Linked DNA regions of Hydrogenovibrio crunogenus. The main gene of each other region encodes a partner of the protein of the gene in region 2 in a complex. Links are inferred from orthologs where the notes say so. Each region holds a gene or a part of one and is shown on either strand. Other genes may lie near its edges.

What was found.
Region 1: the proteins of accC (region 2) and accD are in contact, whole or in part, in a solved structure (PDB 8UXZ), measured with the Escherichia coli proteins. The link is inferred for Hydrogenovibrio crunogenus from one-to-one orthologs.

Annotation. Positions count from the first base shown.
Region 1 is NZ_CP032096.1:903,662-912,003, reverse strand. Bases 1-2,940 are described here. They hold accD (acetyl-CoA carboxylase, carboxyltransferase subunit beta), read right to left. Parts: upstream 1,928-2,940; coding sequence 1,073-1,927; downstream 1-1,072. Other genes in these bases: trpB (tryptophan synthase subunit beta), read right to left, coding at 2,811-2,940; trpA (tryptophan synthase subunit alpha), read right to left, coding at 1,991-2,809; folC (bifunctional tetrahydrofolate synthase/dihydrofolate synthase), read right to left, coding at 1-1,048. In the rest of the region: more of trpB, read right to left, coding at 2,941-4,016; GHNINEIG_RS04290 (phosphoribosylanthranilate isomerase), read right to left, coding at 4,060-4,701; tRNA pseudouridine(38-40) synthase TruA, read right to left, coding at 4,712-5,500; GHNINEIG_RS04280 (aspartate-semialdehyde dehydrogenase), read right to left, coding at 5,506-6,528; GHNINEIG_RS04275 (bactofilin family protein), read right to left, coding at 6,539-7,039; GHNINEIG_RS04270 (M23 family metallopeptidase), read right to left, coding at 6,961-7,911; leuB (3-isopropylmalate dehydrogenase), read right to left, coding at 7,995-8,342.
Region 2 is NZ_CP032096.1:477,675-494,110, forward strand. Bases 5,117-8,020 are described here. They hold accC (acetyl-CoA carboxylase biotin carboxylase subunit), read right to left. Parts: upstream 7,292-8,020; coding sequence 5,942-7,291; downstream 5,117-5,941. Other genes in these bases: prmA (50S ribosomal protein L11 methyltransferase), read right to left, coding at 5,117-5,846; accB (acetyl-CoA carboxylase biotin carboxyl carrier protein), read right to left, coding at 7,304-7,768; aroQ (type II 3-dehydroquinate dehydratase), read right to left, coding at 7,810-8,020. In the rest of the region: GHNINEIG_RS02210 (outer membrane lipoprotein-sorting protein), read right to left, coding at 1-300; GHNINEIG_RS02215 (late competence development ComFB family protein), read right to left, coding at 389-664; purD (phosphoribosylamine--glycine ligase), read right to left, coding at 767-2,059; purH (bifunctional phosphoribosylaminoimidazolecarboxamide formyltransferase/IMP cyclohydrolase), read right to left, coding at 2,104-3,666; GHNINEIG_RS11805 (helix-turn-helix domain-containing protein), read right to left, coding at 3,728-3,991; tRNA dihydrouridine synthase DusB, read right to left, coding at 3,988-4,950; more of prmA, read right to left, coding at 4,962-5,116; more of aroQ, read right to left, coding at 8,021-8,244; protein-disulfide reductase DsbD, read right to left, coding at 8,522-10,711; GHNINEIG_RS02265 (FxsA family protein), read left to right, coding at 10,874-11,395; GHNINEIG_RS02270 (NAD-dependent epimerase/dehydratase family protein), read right to left, coding at 11,468-12,298; GHNINEIG_RS02275 (OmpP1/FadL family transporter), read right to left, coding at 12,451-13,827; GHNINEIG_RS02280 (DUF302 domain-containing protein), read right to left, coding at 14,345-14,914; GHNINEIG_RS02285 (4-phosphoerythronate dehydrogenase), read right to left, coding at 15,131-16,258; GHNINEIG_RS02290 (alpha/beta hydrolase), read left to right, coding at 16,391-16,436. UniProt on the Escherichia coli protein: This protein is a component of the acetyl coenzyme A carboxylase complex; first, biotin carboxylase catalyzes the carboxylation of the carrier protein and then the transcarboxylase transfers the carboxyl group to form malonyl-CoA.

The DNA.
Region 1 (8,342 bases), 430 kb from region 2 along the record:
GTTTAATGGCTTCAATCATAGGGGTTACATCTTTATCCTGCAACACAGAAAAGATGGCATCTGCCTGTATGGAGGCTTGTTTTAGATAATGTGCAAGAACCTCCGCTGCCTGCGGGTTATGCGCCACATCAATCAACCAGTTTTGATGATCTAATTGCATCTTTTGCAGGCGCCCCGGGTGCTTTACTTCGTTTAATCCCTGAGATAATTGATCAAAGGATACCGGAAGTTCAGCCTGCAGTGTCTCAATCAAAGCAACCACGCCTGACGCATTTTGAATTTGAAAGTCTCCTGAAAGTGCGGGTAATGCCAGAGTTTGATATACCAGTTGATTTTCAGAGTCTAAGAATGACCAGGCCTGGTTGTTTTTATGATAAAAGAAGTCTGTATCGAGTCTTTTTAAAGGCACATTATGCTGGCTTGCATACTTAACTAAGGTTTCCGGGATGTCATTATCGGAACAAACAGAGGGTTTTCCCGACCGCATAATGCCAGCTTTTTCCACTGCAATCTGGTTCCGATCACTGCCTAACCAATCTTCATGATCGATGCCAATCGCTGTAATCAAACTGGCATCGGCATCCACTAAATTAACCGCATCCAAACGTCCGCCCAACCCAACTTCCAACAGGATGACATCCAATGAATATTGAGCAAACACCCACAACGCTGCCAGCGTAGAAAATTCAAAATAGGTTAATTTGGTTTGCCCTCGCGCCGCTTCGATCTCGGCAAACGCTTGCACAATTTGCTGATCATCCGCTAAATGACCTTGAATCCGAATACGCTCATTGAAATGTAATAAATGCGGTGACGTATAAACCCCCACCTGATACCCAGCGGCTTCATAAATAGAGGCCAGCATTGCAATGCTCGACCCTTTTCCATTCGTTCCCGCGACAGAAATAACAACAGGGCTTGGAGAAGCCAGATTCATGGCCTCTGCAACCGATTTCACTCGATCGATTCCAAGGTCAATTTCATCTGCATGCAATGAAACTAACCAATCAATCCATTCGGTTAAAGACGTCGTCTCAGTGGGTTTCACTTAATTGAACTCACCCAGCGGTTTTCATGCTGTTTTTTGTAGCAACATACGGCAAATAGAAGCCAATTCATCACTGAGGTTATGACGATGTATAATGCGATCAATAGCACCATGTTCTAGCAAAAATTCACTGCGCTGAAAGCCTTCTGGAAGCTTTTCACGAACCGTTTGCTCAATAACACGCGGCCCAGCAAACCCAATCAACGCCTTCGGTTCAGCAATATTCAAATCCCCTAACATGGCAAAACTGGCTGAGACCCCACCCATTGTTGGGTCGGTTAAGACGGAAATAAACGGCAATTTATGTGCTCTCAAGCGGCCCAGCGCAGCACTCGTCTTGGCCATCTGCATCAAAGAAAACAACGCTTCTTGCATTCGAGCGCCACCACTGGCCGAAAAAACAATTAAAGGACAACGTTTTTCAATCGCTTCATTCACTGCTCGAACAAATTTTTCTCCCATTACCGACCCCATTGAGCCGCCCATGAATTTAAATTCAAATGCGCCTGCCACGACTTCTAGCCCTTGGATCTTTCCTGTCATCGTAACAAAAGAATCTTTTTCACCCGTGGCTTTTTGCGCTTGTGCAATGCGAGTTTTATAAGGTTTTATATCTTTAAACTTTAACGCATCTACAGGTGTAACTTCTGCTGAAATTTCAACCCCGGTTCCTTCATCGAAAAACGCTTCAAGACGATCACGTCCACCCAAACGCATATGATGATCACATTTTGGACAAACTTCCAAATTGCGTCTGACTTCTGCACGATATAAAGTGCTTTCGCATTTAGGGCATTTTGTCCACAAGCCTTCTGGAACATTTTTCTTACGTTCCGTTACCTGTTTAATACTGGGTAAAATCTTTTCAAACCAACTCATTTTTTTCTCCAAAGAGTTTTGTTTTTACTGTGTGCCAACGGTATGCACCGACACCATTCAATTTTATTCGTTATCTGCTTTATCAATTGCTTGTCTGAATTCGCGCATTTTATCACTTAATACCTGTTGAATCACTTCAGAGTCTTCTGAAGCATTCTGTTCAATCAAACTAACCAACGCTGAACCAACAATAATAGCATCACCAAGCTTGGCCATTTCGTAGGCTGTATTGCCATCACGAATACCAAACCCAATGGCTACAGGCATCGACATCCTTTCTCTCAAATGCCCAACATGATGAGCTACATCCTTAGCATCCAAGGCTTTTGAGCCGGTGACACCTTTTAAAGAAACGTAGTAAACAAATCCACTGCCTTTTTCACTGACGGCGTTGAGTCGTCCATCAGGTGTCGTCGGCGAGACGAGGAAGATTCGATCGAGTTGTGCTTGTGACAAGTTTTCAAAATACCCTTCACTTTCTTCCGGTGGCATATCGACTGTCAAAACTGCATCTACGCCAGCTTCAGCTGCCGCTTTCGCAAACACATCGCTCCCCATAGCTTCAATCGGGTTTAAATACCCCATTAAAATCACCGGCGTTTGCGCATCTTTCTTACGAAATTCAGTCACATACGCTAAAACATTTTTTAAACTAACATTATGTTCTAAAGCTCGTTCTACCGCTTTTTGAATGACGGGGCCATCCGCCATCGGGTCTGAAAAAGGCACACCGAGCTCAATCATATCTGCGCCCTGCTCAACCAAGCTGTGCATCAACGTTACTGTCATCTCAGGGTGGGGATCACCTGCTGTAATGTAAGGAATCAAAGCTGTCTTTTTTTCTGACTTCAAGGCCTTCAGCGTTGCATCAATTCTACTCATTTTAAATCTCAAACCCCTCAATTTTCGCTATGGTTCCCATATCTTTATCACCACGACCCGATAAATTGACAATGATAGTCTGATCTTTTGACATGGTTGGCGCCAGCTTGGTGGCATAGGCCAATGCATGACTCGATTCCAATGCTGGGATAATTCCTTCAAATTTTGTTAAATCACGAAAGCCTTGCATGGCTTCATCATCATTAATCGCAACATACTTGGCGCGACCAATGTCTTTTAACCAAGCATGCTCAGGACCAACACCTGGGTAATCTAATCCCGCAGAAATAGAATGTGTTCCTAAGATTTGTCCATTCTCATCTTCCATTAGATAGGTTCGGTTACCATGCAGTACGCCAGGCTTTCCTTCACACAAAGGCGCAGCGTGTTGCCCGGTTTCCAACCCTAGCCCACCGGCTTCCACTCCATAAATTTCGACCGATTCATCTGGTAAAAAATCGTAAAACAGACCGATTGCATTTGAACCTCCGCCCACACAAGCAATCAATGCATCAGGTAATTTACCTTCTTTTTCCATGTGTTGTTGCTTGGCTTCACGGCCAATAATCGCTTGAAAATCACGTACCATAGCCGGATAAGGGTGGGGCCCTGCTACGGTACCGATAATATAGAAGGTATCATCCACATTCGTTACCCAGTCACGCATGGCTTCATTCAGTGCATCCTTCAAGGTACGCGTCCCTGATTCAACACCGATGACTTCTGCTCCTAACATTTTCATCCGTGCCACATTCGGTGCTTGACGAACAATATCATCCGCCCCCATATAAACCACACACTCAAGTCCCAGTCTGGCCGCAACGGTTGCACTGGCAACCCCGTGTTGCCCCGCACCGGTTTCTGCGATAATACGTTTTTTACCAAGGCGTTTTGCCAGCAAGGCTTGACCAATAGTGTTATTGATTTTATGAGCACCGGTGTGATTCAAATCTTCTCGCTTCAGATAAATCTTGGCACCACCTAATGAGTCTGACCATCGCTCCGCATAATACAAAGGAGAAGGACGACCAACATAATCTTGAAAGTCCTTAGTCAATTCAGCGATAAATGCTGGATCGTTTTTGACACTTTCATACTGTTGGCTCAATTCTTCTAATGCAGCCATTAGAGTTTCGGGCGCAAAAATACCCCCATAAACTCCAAAATGTCCTTTTTTATCAGGATATTGCGAATAATCAATACTCATTCTATTAAATCCACTTTCGTTTTATCAAAACGGTAATCAAGCATTACCGAACATTATTTACAGCTTGAATAAAAGCTTGTATCTTTTCTGATGATTTTTGTCCTGGCACCGATTCCACGCCGCCACTGACATCAACTGCCCACGGATGAACAGAGCGGATGGCCTGCTCGACATTATCTTCATTTAACCCACCCGCCAAAATAACAGGCAGCGTCACATTCAGCCGTCTTTCAGGTGCCACCCAGTTCCAATTGAAGGCCGCTCCTGTTCCGCCAGGAACACCTTTAACATAAGTATCAAGTAGCAACCCTTGGCTCGAAGCATATTGAACAGCCAATTGTTCCAAATCCGTTTCCGCCTGCATCCGAACCGCTTTTATATAAGGTCTCGAAAATTGATCGCAAAATGCAGGGGACTCATCTCCATGAAACTGCAACAAGTCTATCTTCAAATCTTTGATAACTTTTTCAACCAAAGAGACATCCGGATTCACAAACAGCGCAGTCGTAGTAACAAAAGCCGGCAGTTTTTCAAAAACCGCCCAGGCCTGGTCAATTGTCACGACTCTAGGACTTTTGTCATAAAAGACGAACCCCAGTGCGTCAGCCCCTGCCTGAACGGCAGTTGTCGCATCCGTTATGTTCGTAATGCCGCAAATTTTAACACGCGTTCTATTTTGCATCATCTAACTCTTTTTAGGCTTGCCAAAGCAGCTCATCCAAAACAACCTGAGGGAGCTGGAACGATTCCGGATACAAAGCATTCACAAAATACAAACCCTCCGCTGGCGCTGTCATACCGGCCTGAGTTCGATCTTGTTTTTTTAACAATTCCAACACCCACTCGACCGGTTTCTCCAACCGCCCTACTTCCATCAAGGTACCGACAATGTTTCGAACCATATGATGTAAAAAAGCATTGGCTTGAATATCAACAAAGACAAAATTGCCTTGACGTGAAACCTGCAAAGACTGCACATTACGATTGGCGTGAGAGGCTTGGCAACCTGAGGCACGGAAAGATGAAAAATCATTTTCACCTAATAACCCCTGAGCGGCAATGTGCATTTTTTCCACATCTAAGGGACGATTCTCCCAGGTCACACGATTGGCTAAAATGGCAGAATGAACAGGACGGTTAAAGATGACATACCGGTATTGTCGAGCAATAGCAGAAAAACGTGCATGAAAGTCTTCAGGCATCATTTTCACCCAGGTTACCCGAATATCACTGGGTAACCGGGTATTAACGCCTTGAATCCAAGCTTTATCCGGCCGATTAACAGCCGTTTCAAAATGCGCAACCTGACCGATTGCATGCACCCCCGTATCTGTTCGACCTGCACAATTCAAACCAATCGGTTCATCGGCGATATAAGATAATGCCTTTTCAAGTTGCTGCTGAACAGAATCACAATGTTTCTGATGCTGCCAACCACAATAGGCGGTGCCTTGGTATTCAATACCAATCGCCAATAAAGCCATGTCTATTAGATATGATCTTTGATCAACAGCTCAGCAATTTGAACTGTATTTGTAGCGGCACCCTTACGGACATTATCCGCCACAACCCATAGATTCAAACCTTTCTCAAAAGAAATGTCTTCACGCACACGTCCAACATAAACTGGGTTCGTATCCGCAGCATCAGTAACAGCTGTCGGGTATCCGCCATCAACATGCTCATCAATAAGAACGATTCCGTCAGATTTTTTGAACAGCTCTTTCGCTTGCTCTGCTGTGATTTTTTCTTTTGTTTCTAAATGGATGGCTTCGCTGTGACCGAAAAATACCGGGACACGCACAGCCGTTGGGTTAACAAGAATCGATTCATCTTCCATGATCTTTTTCGTTTCCCAAACCATTTTCATTTCTTCTTTTGTGTAACCATTATCTTGGAACACATCGATTTGAGGAATACAGTTAAAGGCAATCTGCTTAGGATAAACTTTTGCCTCAACCGGCTTCATATTCAACAAATTAGCTGTTTGTGTTGCCAATTCATCAATCGCTTCTTTACCGGAGCCAGAAACTGCTTGATACGTTGATACATTGATACGCTCAATCCCGACAGCATCATAAATAGGTTTTAACGCAACCATCATCTGAATGGTTGAACAGTTAGGGTTGGCAATAATGCCTCGATTTTTATACCCAGCAACCGCATCAGGGTTGACTTCTGGGACCACTAAGGGAATGTCTTCGTCGTAACGAAATTCCGAGGTATTATCGACAACAATACATCCTGCCGCCGCAGCTTTTGGCGCATATTCTCTAGAAACACTGGCACCTGGTGAGAACAATCCGATTTGGGCTTTTGAAAAATCAAACGTTGCCAAGTCCTGAATCTCAACCCAACCGCCATTAAATTCCAGCTTTTTACCTGCAGAACGACTACTGGCCAGCGGATATAAATTACGAACTGGGAAATTACGCTCTTCAAGTACTTTTAAAATTGTTTCACCTACGGCACCCGTTGCACCTACAACGGCAATATCATACTGCTTTGTCATATTTTTCCCTTTACTTGCTTTTTACTGCTTCGGCTTCAGAGGGTTGTAGATCATCCATTATGGAAGCTTGATTTTTAATCATTTCAACAACCGATCTTGCCTGATTCTCTAATTTTTGTTTTTCATTTTCCGGAAAGCTGACAATCAACCCGCCTTCTGTCAGCTCACGGCTTTCACCAATGAACTTACCACCGGACTCAATCATCATCTCTCCACAAACCACTTCGCCCAAGAGCTTGCCTGTGGCAAGGATATCAATACTTTCACACGCCACCTTGCCTTCCAAAGTACCGCTGACAACAATGGTCTTTGCTTTAATCAGTCCAGTAACGATTCCTTCATCACCGATAGAAACATCGTAGTCCGTTTCAACGACACCATCAATATGGCCATCGATATGCAGAGCACCATCTAGGTCTTTAATTTCACCATTTATTTTACATCCCGCAGCAATAATTGTTTTTCCACCTGCTGGACGCGATTTTGAACCACCTGACTTAAAGATCCCCATGGCACACCTTTTACCTTTTTAAATATTTCATCATAATGTTTTAAATCCCAGTTAATAAATGGCACTGGATTCAGTTTACGCTGCACAAAACTCACCTCATAATGCAAGTGAGGTCCTGAAGACAATCCGGAAGAACCAATTTCACCAATAAGCTCTCCTTTTTTAACCACCTGACCGGTTTTCACATGCAATTTACTCATGTGTCCGTATAGTGTCTTAAACCCATTATCGTGGGAAATGATAATCAAACGCCCATAACCACTTCTTTTATGGTAGCCTGCGTATTCAATCGTGCCGCTAGCCGTGGCAATAACACCATCACCACGCTTACCACGATAATCAATTCCCCGATGAAATTCCTTCGTCCCCTTAACTGGGTGAATCCGCCAGCCAAAACTACTGCTCACACCTTGATATTTTTTAACAGGTCGTCCACTGGGTATGTCTTCCAACATGATTTGTTTTTCAAGCGTTGTCAGCTGAACAATCTTTACACGATCTGTTAACAGTTCGTCTTCATCCGGTTTGACCCCAATCAAATCTTCCAACCCCTGCAAGGTTTGATCTAAAAACTGGATTTGTTTCGATTTATTATCCAACTGACTTTGAAGCTTGCGCTTTTCCGCTTCCAAAGTCATGTACGAGTGTTTACTTTTCTCTAATACAGCCTGGTAACTGGCTTCAGCAACCTGTCGTTTATCTTGAATATCGATAATTTCCTGATTCAACCACCAGATGACGCCGGCAGCGCCAGCTAACATCAAAAAGATAAACATCACCACAAACAGCGCGAATTTTCGCATGAACTGTTTGAAAGAGAAGTGACGTGACCCATGCACATCACTTATGGTTATCGTAAAATGATTTTTCATCTTAAAAAGGCATTCCTAATCATCGTCTCGCAATGCAGTTTACACAATTATAGGAAAATTGCACTTTCTATCCGTAAAAATCTTTACAGAGCTGCGACCACTGCATCACCCATTTCTGATGTCGACACCTTCGTTAAGCCTTCTGACCAAATATCTCCTGTTCTTAAGCCTTGATCCAACACATGACTGACGGCCGCTTCAATTTTTAAAGCCAAATCTTCACGATTCAAACTGTAACGCAGCATCATGGCTGCAGACAAAATTGTCGCCAGCGGATTGGCAATATTTTTCCCTGCAATATCCGGTGCCGACCCATGACTTGGTTCATACATCCCTTTATTATTTGCATCCAAAGACGCTGAAGCCAACATGCCAATCGACCCAGTCAACATAGATGCTTCATCAGAAAGAATGTCACCAAACATATTCCC
Region 2 (16,436 bases):
TTCCACCTTTAAAGTCGAAATACCTCGATCTTTAATGGGTTTCTGAATGACAACCAATGAATAGTCATTCCCCAGAGACCAGGCTTCCATTGTCATGTTTCTTTGATAACGTTGTGTTTTGACGCTCATGGTCATGAATGCATGAGATGTCGTTCCGCGCCATAAGCTATCAATATGACGAACCAGTTCGTCTGCTTGCATCGCCTTTACCGGCAAAGAAAAAATAAGGAAAAGTAGAGTTGATAAGCTTAGGGGGCTACTTACTGTTTTAATGGAGATCAAAATCTTAGAATGCTGCATCTCTGCTCCTAAATAAGAAGTGTGATGTGAAGCAATGGAGGGGCATCTTTTTTTCAGAAAGAAGAGGCTTATAATTTAAAGCTTTAAATTAGGCCTCTTCTAGCCCATCTAATTTTTTCACTTTTTTATAGGCTTTTTTAACGGCCTTTTGAATGCGTGCTTGTATTTCCTGGTATTCTTCGGAGGACATGTAAAAAGACATGTCGATATCATGACGAATATAGCGAGGTGCAATACGGTTGAGTGCGATACAGGCCATATCTGCCAGCTGGTTTTCAGTTAATCCGACATCGAGATAGTTTTCTTGTATATGATTAAAGACAGGTCTTTCATAGTAATTATGGACGGATTGAAGTTCAGACATGAGTAAAATTCCTTAATGAATAACCATTATTTTACTATACCGAAAATATAGATATAAAAAAAGCACTCGTTGAGTGCTTTTTAAGTGAGAGGCGTTTTATCCTTAACTTAAGGATTCACGTTTAACGGCACGATGACCAATGTCAGTACGGTAATAAACCTCTTCCCAATGAATTTTTGAAACCCCTTCATAGGCACGTTTCTGAGCATCGGTAACATTTTCGCCTAGCGCGGTCACACAAAGAACGCGCCCTCCTGATGTAACCAGTTGTCCTTGATCATTCAAACGGGTACCCGCATGGAAAACTTTAATATCCGTATTGTTGGCATCTTCAATGCCTTGGATGACATCTCCTTTACGGTATTCATCAGGGTAGCCGCCAGCGGCTAAAACGACACCTAATGCAGGACGGGAATCCCATTTAGCGGTTACCGTGTCTAGTTTTTTATCCAATGCCGCTAAACACAGTTCAGATAAGTCGGATTGTAAGCGCATCATGATAGGCTGAGTTTCAGGATCACCAAAGCGGCAGTTAAATTCAAGGACTTTCGGTGTCCCATCCGGTGCAATCATAATCCCGGCATATAAAAATCCAGTATAGGGTAGGCCGTCTTTAGCCATCCCATCAATGGTTGGACGAATGATCTCCTGCATAATGCGGTCATGGATTTTACGCGTCACCACTGGCGCAGGGGTATAAGCCCCCATACCGCCTGTATTTGGCCCGGTATCACCATTGTTTCGGGCTTTATGGTCTTGAGAAGTCGCCATAGGTAAGATGTTTTGACCATCTGCCATCACGATAAAACTGGCTTCTTCGCCGACTAGAAATTCTTCAATAACAACACGTGCACCAGCGTCCCCAAATTTATTACCTGCTAGCATATCTTCTACTGCGGCAATCGCTTCGGCATTGGTTTCAGCCAGGATAACGCCTTTACCTGCGGCTAAGCCATCGGCTTTAATGACAATTGGCGCGCCCATCTCTTTAATATAAGCCACTGCAGGCGGGATCTCTGTGAACACGGAGTAGGCGGCTGTTGGAATGTTGTGTTTCGCTAAAAAATCTTTAGAGAAAGCTTTAGATCCTTCCAGTTGCGCTGCTCCCTTGCTTGGACCAAAGCATTTTAGGCCTGCCGCTTCAAAAGCGTCAACCACACCAAGCACAAGAGGCACTTCCGGGCCAACAATGGTGAGTTCAATGGCATTGTTTTGAGCAAAATCTACCAGGCCTGGTAAGTCCTCAACGGCAATATCAACATTTTCGATATTGTCTTCCAGTGCCGTTCCAGCGTTGCCAGGTGCAACAAATACTTTTGAAACCTTATCTGATTGAATGGTTTTCCACGCCAAAGCATGTTCGCGGCCACCGCTTCCAATAATGAGTACATTCATGTGTTTTTCTCTCTTGTAAATCTATCGTATTTCAATCAGTGTATTTAGTGTTTGAAGTGACGCATGCCAGTAAAGACCATCGCGATGCCGTGCTCATCCGCTGCATCAATCACTTCCTGATCTCGCATGGAGCCACCTGGATGTATTACAGCTGTGATGCCGGCTTCGGCTGCCGCATCAATGCCATCTCTGAAAGGGAAAAATGCATCGGAAGCCATCACTGAACCCGGCACTTCAAGACCTTCATCGGCTGCTTTAATGCCGGCAATTTTCGCAGAATAAACGCGGCTCATTTGCCCCGCACCTACCCCAATGGTCATGCCGTCTTTTACATAAACAATGGCATTGGACTTAACGTATTTCGCTACTTTCCAGGCAAATTGTAAATCCGCCATTTCTTTTTCACTCGGCGCACGCTTGGTTACCACCTTAAGCTCGTCTTCAGTAACCGAACCTAAGTCACGGTCTTGCACCAATAAACCGCCGGTAACCCGTTTGTAATCATAAGCCGGTTCTTGGATACCTAGATCTCCACACACCAGTAAACGGACATTTTGTTTGGCGGCAATAACATTCTTTGCATCTTCTGATACATTCGGTGCGATGATGACTTCCACAAATTGACGATCAATAATGGCTTGAGCCGTTTCTTGATCCAATGCGCGGTTGAAAGCAATGATGCCTCCAAATGCTGACGTGGGATCGGTTTTGTACGCTCGATCATAAGCTTCAAAAACGTTTTGACCAACAGATACGCCACAAGGGTTAGCATGTTTAACAATGACACAAGCCGTTTCATCAAACGTTTTGACCAGCTCTAATGCTGCATCGGTGTCAGCAATGTTATTGAATGACAGAGCCTTACCTTGTAACTGTTTGGCGGTTGAAATAGACGCTTCCGTTGGGTTTCGCTCCGTATAGAAGGCCGCCGACTGGTGTGGATTTTCTCCATAACGCATTGATTGTTTTTTCACAAACTGAGTGTTGTATGTGCGCGGGAAAGTATCGTTTTTATCTTCGCTGAACATGGTTCCGAAGTAGTTTGAGATTGCCCCGTCATAGCGAGCCGTTTGCTCAAATGTCTTGATGGCTAAATCAAAACGGGTAGCATGAGACAGTTGGCCATTATTCGATTCCATTTCTTCTAGAATGCGAGCATAGTCTTGTGGATCTGTGACAACGGCAACATCTTTATGGTTTTTGGCCGCCGAGCGAAGCATTGTCGGCCCTCCAATATCAATGTTTTCAATGGCATCTTCTAATGAACAATCCGGGTTGGCCACCGTGGCTTCGAAAGGATACAGATTAACCACCACCATATCGATAGGGTCAATACCATGTTCAGTCATAACGGCATCATCTGTACCACGGCGACCCAGTAAACCGCCGTGGATTTTTGGATGAAGTGTTTTGACTCGACCATCCATCATTTCAGGGAAACCGGTGTATTCTGAAACCTCTGTGACAGGCAGACCTGCTTCAGAAAGAACCTTATAGGTTCCTCCTGTTGATAAGATGGCAACATCCATAGCGGTTAAAGATTTGGCAAACTCTAAAATGCCATTTTTATCTGAGACGCTAATCAGGGCGCGGCGAACAGGTTTCATAAGGGATTTCTCTCCAAAATTGGTTAGTCAGTAAAAAGGGTGCCTATTAAAGGCGAATTCGTTACGCAGGCGTTATTTTATAAAGCTGCATTTTTTTTCTTAAGGTATTTCGGTTAATACCTAATATTTCAGCTGATCGACTTTGATTGAACGCAGTTTCGTTTAAAACAAATTCGATGAGCGGACGCTCTACTTGGCTTATCACCATTTGATAAACATCACTCGGCACTTCACCTTCCAGTGTTTCAAAATAGTTTTTCAGCGTCATGGTGACATGGGTGCTGAGTGCTTGACTGGCTGGGTTATTATCAGATAGTAATGTCATAAAGTATCAAAGTAATGGTTGATTAAGTTGAGTTGTGCTTGAGTACTCTCAAGCCGATTAAATCTTTTTCTTAGCTCTGTACCGTTGGGAAGGTATTGGCTGTACCAGCCCAGATGCTTTCGAGCAATTTTATGGCCTAAATATTTACCATAAAGTGTTTCGAGTTCTGAAAAGTGTCGAGTCATCACTTGCTGAAATTCAGCCAAACTAGGAGGGGGCAAAAACTCCCCGGTTTCTAGAAAGTGTGCTATCTCTCTGAAAATCCAAGGATATCCTTGGGCGGCTCGACCAATCATAATGCCATCTGAACCTGTATATTTTAATACAAATTGAGCCTCTTTTGGGCTGCAAATATCACCGTTTGCAATAACTGGGATTTCAACCGCCTGTTTAACGGCTTTAATGGTGTCGTATTCGGCTTGGCCATTAAATTTATCCACACGGGTGCGACCATGGATGGTAATGGCTTTTAAGCCGGAGTCTTGTGCCAGTTTGGCAATTTCAATGGCATTGATGTTATCCGCATCGGTTCCGGTTCGGATTTTAACCGTTACAGGAAGGTCAATTGCTTCGGTCAAACTTTTAAAAATATCGGCAACCAGTTCAGGTTGCCCCATTAAAGCAGAGCCAGCGGCCACATCACACACCTTTTTTGCTGGACACCCCATGTTGAGATCAATCATATCCGCTCCCTGGGATTGTTGCCATAATGCAGCGTCCACCAGCTCATCGGGTTGGGTGCCCAGCAATTGAACAATCCGGGGAGAAGTTTCTGTTTTATCCGCATGGCGCGTTGAAGATTTTGCCGATTCGCGTAATTGCTTTTTGGAAGCGACCATTTCTGACACCGCATAACTGGCACCAGTCTCACGGCAGATATCTCGATAAATTCGGTCGGTAATACCTGCCATAGGCGCCAGTGCAATTGTGGGGGTGTCAGAATCAAATAAGGGCATCATGTTGAAAGCAGTTAAGTCGCCGCTAGCTTTTTAAAGCTAAGTTGAGACCATTCATCCAAATCATTTTGAGCAATCAATTCAAATCCTTGTTGCTGGTAAAAGCTAATCAAATCTGCTGCCTGGTTGCTTAATAAACCTGATAACACCAGCGTGGCATTTGGCTTCATCAAACGAATAAATTCTGGTGCCAGTTCTTTGAGAGGCCCTGCAAGAATGTTAGCAATTAATAGGTCAACAGGATCGGAATGAAATTCTTTGACCAGTTTGAATTCAATATCGGCCTCATTTCTATCCGCATTTTGTTGACTGGCGATAATCGCTTGTGGGTCAATATCGGTGCCTTTTACCTGTTTTGCGCCTAACTTTTCAGAGGCGAGTGCCAATACGCCTGAACCGCAACCATAGTCAATGACAGTTAAATCAGTAGGTGGGTTTTGGTCGAGCCAAGTAAGGCATAAAGCCGTGGTTGGGTGAGTCCCTGTCCCAAATGCCATCCCTGGGTCTAGCATGAGGTTAACTGCTTCGGGTTCAGGGATGTCACACCAACTGGGTATAATCCAGAGTCGTGAACCAAACTGCATGGGTTGAAATTGATCCATCCAGGCTCGAATCCAGTCTTTGTCCTCAAGCGCTTCAATGCTATAGCACTCAGCTGGTATATCCGGTATTAAGGTTTCTAGTTGACTGATGATCGCTGGAATGTCGGTTTCGGCATCAAATAAACCGATGACTTTGGTTTGATTCCAAATAGGGGTTGTGCCAATTTCAGGTTCAAAAATGGGTTGGTCTTTTGCGTCTGCAAATGTGACGGATGCTGCATTTACTTCCATGAATGCATCTGATAGTGGTTCTGCAAGTGCTTCTGAAACCGTGGTGTTAATTTGAATCCAAGCCATAAGGGTCCTTTAAACGTAAAAACCACGCGGCCGATAAATAGTTACATTATAGGCTCAACGTGGTTGATGTTAATGAGTTTGTGATGAACTAGAGTCTAAACGAGATGTTCCAATCGGTGTTCTAAATAATGGATATTTTGTTCACCTTCACAGAACCCAAAGTCATTCATGATTTCGCGTTGCATACGAATATTGGTTTCAATGCCTTGGATAATCAACTCATCCAAAGCAGTGTCCATACGTGCCACGGCTGAAGTACGGTCAGGGCCATAACAAATCAGTTTCCCTATCATTGAATCGTAGTGCGGCGGAACTGGGTAACCCGTATAAATATGAGAATCCCAACGAACGCCAATTCCACCGGCTAAGTGTAAACGTTCAATTTTACCTGGAGAAGGAATAAAGTTGTTCGATGGGTTTTCGGCATTGATACGACATTCAATGGCATGACCTCGAATGATGATATCTTCCTGCTTGATGCTTAGCGGTTTACCCATTGCAATTTCGATCTGAGCTTTTACTAAGTCCACGCCCGTGACTTGTTCCGTTACAGGGTGTTCTACTTGTAAACGGGTATTCATTTCAATGAAATAAAACTCGCCGTTTTCATATAAAAATTCAAAGGTTCCCGCACCACGATAGCCGATTTCAATACAGGCGTTTACACAAGCTTGCCCGATACGGTTACGTTGTTCTTCTGTAATGCCCGGCGCAGGGGCTTCTTCAACCACCTTTTGATGACGACGCTGCATTGAGCAGTCACGCTCTCCTAGGTGAATGGCGTTGCCCAACCCATCGGCCAGTACTTGAATTTCAATGTGGCGCGGCGTTTCCAGAAATTTTTCCATATACACTTCTGGGTTACCAAAGAAGCTACCTGCTTCTGATTTAGTCAACTGAATTGACTTAATCAGGTTTGATTCGGTATGAACAACGCGCATACCGCGTCCACCACCACCACCGGAAGCTTTGATGATAATTGGGTAGCCAATTTCTTTAGCCAGTTGTTTATTAGCTTCTTCATCGTCGCTTAATGGGCCGCCGGAGCCGGGAACGGTAGGAACACCTGCCGCCTTCATCGCACGGATAGCGGATACTTTGTCGCCCATAATGCGGATCGTTTCAGCCTTAGGCCCCATAAAAATAAATCCGCTTTCTTCAACGCGCTCGGCAAAGTCGGCATTTTCAGATAAGAAACCATACCCTGGGTGAATCGCTTCGGCATCCGTGATTTCAGCGGCTGAAATAATGGCTGGAATATTGAGGTAACTTTCAGAAGACGGTGCAGGCCCAATACACACAGACTCATCTGCTAGCAAGACATGTTTTAGGTTAGCATCTGCTGTGGAGTGGACTGCGACCGTTTTGATGCCCATTTCTTTACAGGCTCTTAGCACGCGTAGTGCAATTTCTCCACGGTTGGCAATCAGAATTTTTTCAATCATGCAGGTATCCTATTATTCGATGATGAATAAAGCTTGACCGAACTCAACAGGTTCAGCGTTTTGAACAAGAATTTTCTTCACGGTTCCAGAAACATCTGCTTCAATTGGATTCATGATTTTCATCGCTTCAATAATACAAAGGGTGTCACCGGCTGAGACTTGGTCTCCCACGCTGACAAATGGACCCGCATCCGGAGAAGGTGAGGCATAAAAAGTCCCGACCATTGGAGATGGAACGGTATGTCCTGTTTCTGCAGGAGCCGCAGGTGATTCCGCAGGTGCGGCAGATTGTTGTGGTGCAGCCGCAGCGGGTGCAGCTTCATAAGCCATTTGTGCTGGCGCTGCAGGCGCAGACATCATGACAGGCTCTTTGCTACGAGTGATGCGAATGTTGTGCTCACCTTCTTTAATTTCAATTTCAGCAACGTCAGACTGTTCTACAATTTCAATCAATTTACGAATTGAACGAATATCCATGTTCTCTATTCCTCTTAAATAGTCGTTATTTAAATGTATTTTTATTTCAGTTTTTCAACTGCGGCAGCCAGCGCGAGCTGATAGCCTATTGGACCCAGACCGGCAATCACGCCTTCAGCCAGGTCAGAAAAATATGAATGGGTTCGAAAAGCTTCTCTTTTGTGAATGTTAGATAAATGCACTTCAATAAAAGGAATCTTGACGGTCGATAAAGCATCCCGTATTGCAACACTGGTGTGTGTGAAAGCGGCAGGGTTGATGATAATAAAATCAATATCTTCAATCGCGGTTTGGATGCGTTCCACTATTTCGTGCTCGGCATTACTCTGGAAGTTGTATAGACGTACTTCGTAATCATCAGCAAGGGTTTCGAGTTCTTCAATAATGTCGCCTAAGGTTTGGCGGCCATAATGTTCAGGCTCTCTTTTGCCTAGCATATTGAGATTGGGACCATTGATTACGAGAATGTTTGCCATGAAAGTATCCTTGATGCATTTCAGCGGAGCTAATCATTAAATTGTTGAAAATTATACCTGAAAGTTAGCTTTAACGATATAGAAAGTTATAAAAAAGTCGTGAAAATTCGTGAAATGTTGCGAAGTTTAAATTAAATGAAAAAAACAGGGTTGAGTTCTTTAAAACGGCGTTTTTGTCATCAAGATGAGATAAAAAACGTATTGAAAGGTGGTGTTATCTAGAATGAAAACGGCCAGGCCTGGCCGTTTTTCGTGACGTTTTTGATTAAAATAAATCTTATTGAAAAGCTTGATTGATATTCTGTGTAAAGTCAGCTGCTTTTTTGAAACCAACCACGCGTTGTGCTTTTTGTTCTTGTTGATGGTTAAAGAACAGAATAGCAGGGGGGCCGATGATGTTAAATGCTTTCATTAACTCTTTATCATTTGCATTATTGGCGGTCACATCGGCTTTTAAGAGGGTGACATTTGCCAATGCGCTCTGAACACCTGGATCGGAGAATGTGAATTTTTCCATTTCCTTACAACTGATGCACCAATCTGCATAGAAGTCGAGCATCACTGGATTCCCTTTGGCGACTTCTTGCTTCAGCTCCGCTAAGGTACGAATAGTCTTGAAGTTTAGATGTTCAGTCTGGCTGCTACTGCTGGTTCCGGATGACTGAAATACCGTTAACGGTTGCAAGACATTTTTGCTACCACCGGCCAAACCGATCAGTATTACCATACCGTAGATCAAAAAGATCACACCAATGGATTTTGCGAACTTATGCCAGCCGGATTTGTCGCCAACCGGTTCCAGAGCTCCGAGATAAATAGCGGAACCGATCAGTAACGCCGCCCAGGCAAATAGAATTGTCCATTCGGGAAGGATTCTTTCGGCCATCCAAATGGCAACCCCGATCATCAGAACACCGAAGATGGCCTTAACGTTATCCATCCAGGCGCCAGCGCGAGGAAGGAGTTTCCCGGCGGACGTTCCTAATAACAATAGAGGCACGCCCATCCCCATGCTCATAGCAAATAAAGCGGTGCCGCCAAGAAGCGCATCGCCGGTTTGCCCGATGTAAATCAGGGCGCCGGCAAGAGGCGGTGCCACACAAGGGCCGACAATTAGAGCCGATAAGAACCCCATGATGGCGACACCCGTTAAGGTGCCGCCCTGTTGTTTATTAGATAAATTCGTGATTTTGGATTGCAGGCCACTTGGTAGTTGTAGTTCATAGAAACCGAACATGGAGAAGGCCAAAGCAATGAAAATCAATGCAAAACTCCCAATAATCCATGGATTTTGGAAAAGGACCTGGAGGTTTTCGCCAAAAATCCCTGCTAAAACCCCGGCAGCGGTATAGGTAACCGACATCGCCAGAACATAGACTAGAGACATGATGAAAGCTTTGCGCGTGGTGAGTTGATCTCCTTGTCCAACAATGATGCTGGAGAGGATTGGAATCATTGGAAAAACGCAAGGTGTTAAAGACAGTAATAGTCCAAACAAAAAGAAGGTGCCAATGACAATCCAAACCGAACTGTTTTGTAAGGTGCTGGTGATCTGGTCGGTTTCAGATAGATTTTCAGACGTCGTTGTTTGAGTCGGTAAGTTTGTGCTTGTTTGTTTGAAGTCACTGGCATTTACCGTCATCAGTTTTTTCGCGGGTGGGTAGCATACGCCAGATTCAGATGAACAACCTTGATAGTGGATTTCTATTTCAGCAGCGCCGACAATATGATTCACTGGCAGAATGGCTTGGAAATCGCCATGATAAACTTGAACGTCACCAAACACTGGATCATTTGTTTGTATGGCTTCAGGTAATTGAAGAGAACCGAGGGTGGCATTTCCTTGTTTAAGTAGGACTTTAATTTTATCCTTGTACAGGTGGTAGCCTTCAGCGACTCTAAAATCAAGCATTAGTTGATTGTTATCGTTGGGAGTCACCTGTAGCTGAAAAGCTTCATCTGCAGGCAGTAAGTCTGCTCCGGAACTGTCGATGATTAAGCTGTTTAAATCCGCAAGGGTATTGCCGTTGGTGTCTGCGGCGGCAGGCAGTTCAACCGTGACAGATTTCGTTTGCGGAGGATAGCAAACGCCAAGTTTTTCAGCACACCCCTGGTATTTGATTGTTAAGTTTGCTTTCGTAACGCTTCCTGAATAGGGTTGTGTTACGGTTAGTTGGTGTTTAAACACATCGCTCTGGCCAAAGGCAGGATCATTTTTAGTAATGGCTTTAGGGTAATGTGGTGGACTGAGTTCTAAGTCTTCCGATTCGATTGAAATGCGTTTTTTGTATAAATAGTAATCGTCTGCAATTTTCCAGCTGATTTTGAATTGGCCATTCTCAACCTTAACCGGCTGTAAGGAAAAAGCTTGATCAACATCTAATAACTCATCCGATGCGGCTACCGAATGGAATGTTAAAAATAACAATATCGTTAATAGATATTTAAAAAACGATGTGTTTCTCATTTATGTCCACCTTGAAAAAACAATTTAAAGACTTATGTAATAAGTTAATCACGATTTTAACGTAGAATCGCGTTAGGATGTTGTGCAAACTTTGTGTAAATGCTGACAATCAATTTTAAAGCAGAAACGCTTTATTTGAATTCAGTCTTAAAAGAGACCTTTATGTTTAAAATTTTCTTCCTATTATTTTTATTTGTTCCTTTGGTGGAACTTTATGTGTTGATTGAAGTTGGCAGTGAGATTGGGGCTTTACCTACTATTTTGTTAACCATTGTCACCGCGATTATCGGAGCCGCCTTAATGCGTCATCAAGGCGTTTCTACCATGCAAAAAGCACAGCTGAATATGGCGCAAGGGCAATTGCCGGCAGTAGAAATGATGGAAGGGGTGTTTATCTTTTTAGGTGGACTGATGCTTTTAATCCCGGGACTGATTACCGACGCAATCGGATTTTTATTGTTGATTCCACCAGTCAGACGTCTGTTCTCGAAAAAATTAATCGCTCAGCGTCAAACGCAATACGCTCAATATAAAGGTCAGGTATATGAAACAGAGTGGACGGAACGTTCTTCAGATGGTCAGTCGATTCAGCATGTCAGGATTATTGAGTCGGGTGCGCCGGATAAAGAGTCGGATGTGATTGAAGGTGAGGTGCTGGACGATGATAAGAAGCCGAATCGCTGAATATAAGAATCAGTAATCTTGTATTAAAAACGACCAGGCCTGGTCGTTTTTAGCATTATTGATAGATTGTTTTTACATCGATTCAAGCAATTCTAAATACCCTTCGCGATAACTTGGGTATTTGAATGTGTAGCCGGTTGCTTTGATTTTAGCGTTCGACAAGCGTTTATTGCTTCTTAATGCACGGCTGTTTTCTGTCGGCTCAAGGTGTTCAATATTCGAAACAGATAATTGCTCAGCCAACCATTCATACACTTCACAAGTCAACGTCGGTTCATCGTCCACGCCAATATAAACCGGATCTAAATCGGGTTGCTCCATTAAGTGCTCCAACAGACCAACACAGTCTTCGGAGTGAATGCGATTGCTATACACATCTTCCATGCAATGCGCTTTACCTTGTAGGACCAAATCAATGAGGTACGTTCTTCCTGGTCCATAAATGCCACCAAATCGAATCACTGTGCCTGGAAAAGGAGCCGTTAAAGCAAGCTCTTCTCCTTCCAGTAAGCGACGACTAGAAAAGTTTTTGCCTTCTGCTGGACTTTCCTCTGTGACGCGTTCTCCCTCGGATTGAGAAAAAACCGATGAGCTTGAAATAAAGAAAAGGTGTTTGATAGGTTGATCTTTAAGCGCATCAATTAAGTGCTTTAAGCCCATAACATACGCTTTATAATAAGCGACATCATTGTAGCTTTTAGCCGAGACAATATAAAAAACATAATCAAGTTGATCCGGAAGCTCGGGTAATTGGCCAAATAAATCGGCTTCAATAGGCTGGATAGGGGAGGTGATTTTTGACGTATCTCGCCGAATACCAAAAACCTCATGCCCTTTTTTCGCTAAGTTTACACCTAGGCGACAACCAATATCGCCACATCCTGCAATCAAAACGCGCGCCATATATTTACCTTTTAGTTAGCTTGTTTTTCGCATAGTATCACAAAAAAAGAGAAAGGGAATATGACAAATGATTAAGAAGTCAAAAAGTTATTTTTAGGACAAAAAAAAGCCCCTAAAAAGGGGCTCTTAGAAGTAACTCTTAATTTAGACAATTAAAAGTTATATTTTACCTGCACTGTGTAGCCAATTTGAGAATGCTTTGTTGTGCTGGTACTTGCTGCTGCAGTTTGTGAACCTGCCATTCCTGTTGCAAATGCAGAAGAAACGCCTGTTGTATCAACAGAGTTTTTAACTTCTGGTGCATACACAACAGATCCTTCTAATGTTGTATTTTTAGTCATAGAATACCCACCACCAAAAGTGAAGTGACTTTCTGTGATTGCAGGGAAGAAGGTGTTGTTAAACATGTTCACAACGGCACCTTTATAGGTAGTACCATCTTGCTCCTTGATTGGGTTGCTGCCGTAGTTGTAACCCGCACCTAACCAGTAGTTGTTAGCAGCAAATTTTGCACCTACAGAAAATACATCTTGGTCTTCCCAACCAAAGTCTTTATAACCTTTTGCTGATCCCCAGCCTACTTTTTTATAGTCGGCATTAACAGAGAAGCTTCCCATGACGTATTCTGCACCAACTTTGATTTCAGAAGGTTGTTCAAGGTTGTCGCCAAATGCAGTTTTGAAATCTGAATTCGGGTTAACAAATGCACCTGATGCAGTTGATAGTTGGCCTTTATACTTCATATCAACAGCAGACAAGTACGAAGCTGCAACTGTTAAGTCATTAGTGATATTAAAATAACCACCAATGTTAAAGCCCATTCCAAGGTCTGAAGCCATGCCATGACCTACCGTTTTTATTGCTGGCGTTGTTGTTTGGTTTGTGGTGATGGTTCCGCTAGACTGAACGTACATCGGTGCACCATTGTTATTTGTCATTTGCGTTTTGAAATTAATGTCTAGTGAACCATATTGAAGGATTGGCGATACACCAAAACCGAAGTTTGATGAATTATAAGCCAGGGTTGGCGCAAACTTCATGATTTGCATGTTTGTTTGTGCGTTAAATAACATGTCTTCATCTTGGTAATCAACCCCCATACCTGATGTTCCAAACATCCCGATACCGAAAGTTAATTTATCATTGATACGGCTTGATAAAGAAACCGCAGGAATGACATTGGTATCTGCATCACTTGTTGCACTTCCAATCGGTGCTCCATTGGCAGCTGCTTGTGCAGACGTAATACCATTGGCTGCAGCAACGGCACTGTTTTTAATGTTGTTAGTTGTTTCAACGGATGGCATGAATAAAGTGCCGCCGAAAGTCATTTCGGTTCCTGTTGTTTTACCGATCATTGCCGGGTTAGCGATAACTGTTTCAGCGCCGTAGCTTGCCGCGACCCCAGTACCACCCATTGCGTTTGATTGTGCACCTAAGCCAATCATGTTAGTACCGTTCGTTGCTAGAACAGGCGTTGAAACCATTGCAGCTGTTGCAATTGCTAAAGCGATTCTTGTTTTTTTCATCGAGTGTCTCTCTTTTTTATCTAATGAATACAATTTAAGCATGTTGGTGCCGTTTTATCACTTCGCTGCCAGCATGCTGTTTTTCGTCAGAAGCTACTATGCCGAAGTTGCAAAGCTTTTAATAATTAAAAAAATTTTATGGTCGATTAGGGGGGTTAATCCGTATTTATAAGTACACAATTACCGGGTAGGATAATTACTTATTTTTGTCATAACTTATTGAAAATAAAGAATATTAGATTAATCTAATATAATTATTTTCTTATAGAGTGCTAAGCTTTTTGGCAAATGAAAATAATTTTATGTGAGAGCTGATTTTTTTTATCATGACTTGCTAATATTATTAAAAAATAATTTAAAGCGTTGGTATGGAGGGCGGTTAGTATGAGGTGCTCAGTTGAAAGTGGTGTCTTCGCTTTAAGGAGTGTATTTCATTTATCTAACAGAAAAGTCGATAGGAATAAAAAAGCCTGCTAAAGAGCAGGCTTTATTTAAAGGGTTTGGAACGCGTTAAGTTTTAGAACGCACCTTCTTTACCTTTTTGTAGCATTTCCCACATAGTATCACGTACTTTCATGGTTGCTTCTCTTAGTTCTGGCGGCATTTTTTTACCCATTTTGATTGCCATGTCCATGTTCATTGTATAAATGTGAAGACCATCTTCTTCTTCAATGATGTTGACACGACAAGGAAGGAACCCACCCATTGCAGGTGAGAAATCAACCATTTTACGAGCTGTTTCTGGGTTACAGAAAGACATAACGTGAATGACTTTTGATTCGATGCCACGTGCTTTCAGTTCTTCTGATAAAGGCAGTTCACCAACGTTTTTGATGTTACGGTTGATTCCGACATTGTTAATCGAGTCGATGACGTCTTGTAATTCAACGCCGTCTTCCACTTTCACTTCCCACATGGTTGCATCGGCGATGTCACCTTCTGCTTCAACCCATTTATCCCAGATTTCCATAAATGTGCCACCAGCGCCATCAGCAAGGTTGTTGATGCCATTGATTGTTCCACAACCTGTTAATGTTGTAATAGAAGCGGCGATAAAGGCAGCTTTAAAAAAGTTAGCTATTTTCATTGAGTCTTTCTCCGTTGCTTTTTTATAATCAAGAACGCACTTTATTTATAATCTAATGCATTTTTTAGGCTTGATTTGAATCAATTTTCAGCAAACAAGGTTACTCTTGTTATTTATAAAATAAAAATTAATTTTTTTGTGACCTAATAACTTTCTTTTATACACATTATCACTTACTAATATAATTCTTTTATTAACTGTTTATTTGTCATGGGCTCAAATGAGCTGAAATCCAAGAGAATACAGAAGGTTATTGAAGGTTGGGTCGGGCGTTTTAATGACCCTGTGTTGGTGCCACTCTCGATGAACAGGATAGTGTCTTCGGTAGTATTCATATTTTTTATGGGTGACTACAATGTTATTAGCTCTAATGGCTGCATCGTCGTCTTCGGGGCGGTAACACTGTTGTAATACATTATGAATGTCTTGCTGAAGATCGCCTGTCAATGAAAGTGATATTGGCGGTGGTGGTGGCGGTAAGAACTTCCGCCAGTCGTCGTCAGGGAGGATTTGCCAATGTTGGCAAAGTGCTTGATAAACCATCTCGCTTCCTGCAATCTTGGCATCTAAGGCATGACCGGCGATATGCGGCGTTGCAATGTCTGCTGTATTGTAGAGATCTGAATTGATATTCGGTTCATTTTCCCAGCAGTCGATGATATTGCTTTCAGTCTGGGTATGAATCCAGGCTTGTTCGTCAATGATACCTCCGCGAGCCGCGTTAATAAGGATTTGATGGGGTTGAATTTTTTTGAGCTTGTCAGCAGATAGGAGGTGGTAAGTCGCATCCGGACCTGTTTGTGTCAAAGGTGTATGAACGGTAATAATGTCCGCTTTAAGAGCTGTATCTAAGTCAATGAACTCGTCAGACATCTCTTGTCGAGCTCTTGGTGGGTCATTGAGTAAAACCTTCATACCCAGTGCACTGGCCTTTTGTTCTACCAGTTTGCCCACGTGGCCGACGCCAATAATGGCCAGGCTTTTTTCTGACAGTTTGAACCCTTTTTCAATCGCCAGATTGACTATATTGGTCATGACATATTCAGACACGGAATTGGCATTGCACCCTTGGGCTGAATAAAATTCGATGGCGTTTGCTTTTAAATAGGATTGGTCGACATGGTCTAAACCCACGACAGTGCTGCCAACAAAGGAAACGTTCGTGTGTTTCAATAAAGCCGAATTGACTTGGGTTCGTGAACGGACAATCAAGGCATCTGCATTTTGAAGATGCTCTGTGTTGATTTCTTTTCCTGGTAGAGAGATAACATTTCCTAGGTGAGCAAACAGCTCTTTGGCATAAGGCACGGCATCGTCTATTACTAAAGTTCGGCTTGGCGTCATGGAAACCCGTTTTAAATTAGAAAATTAAAGGATCATTTTGTCGATTAAATGATTTGAAGTCGTTAATGACTTGATTACACTATATTGTATCAAGCCTTTTAATGAATCAGTAAATAGAATAGTTGAGTAAACATGACAGATGTAACATCCCTTACACCAGACTTTATTGTCGGCCAAG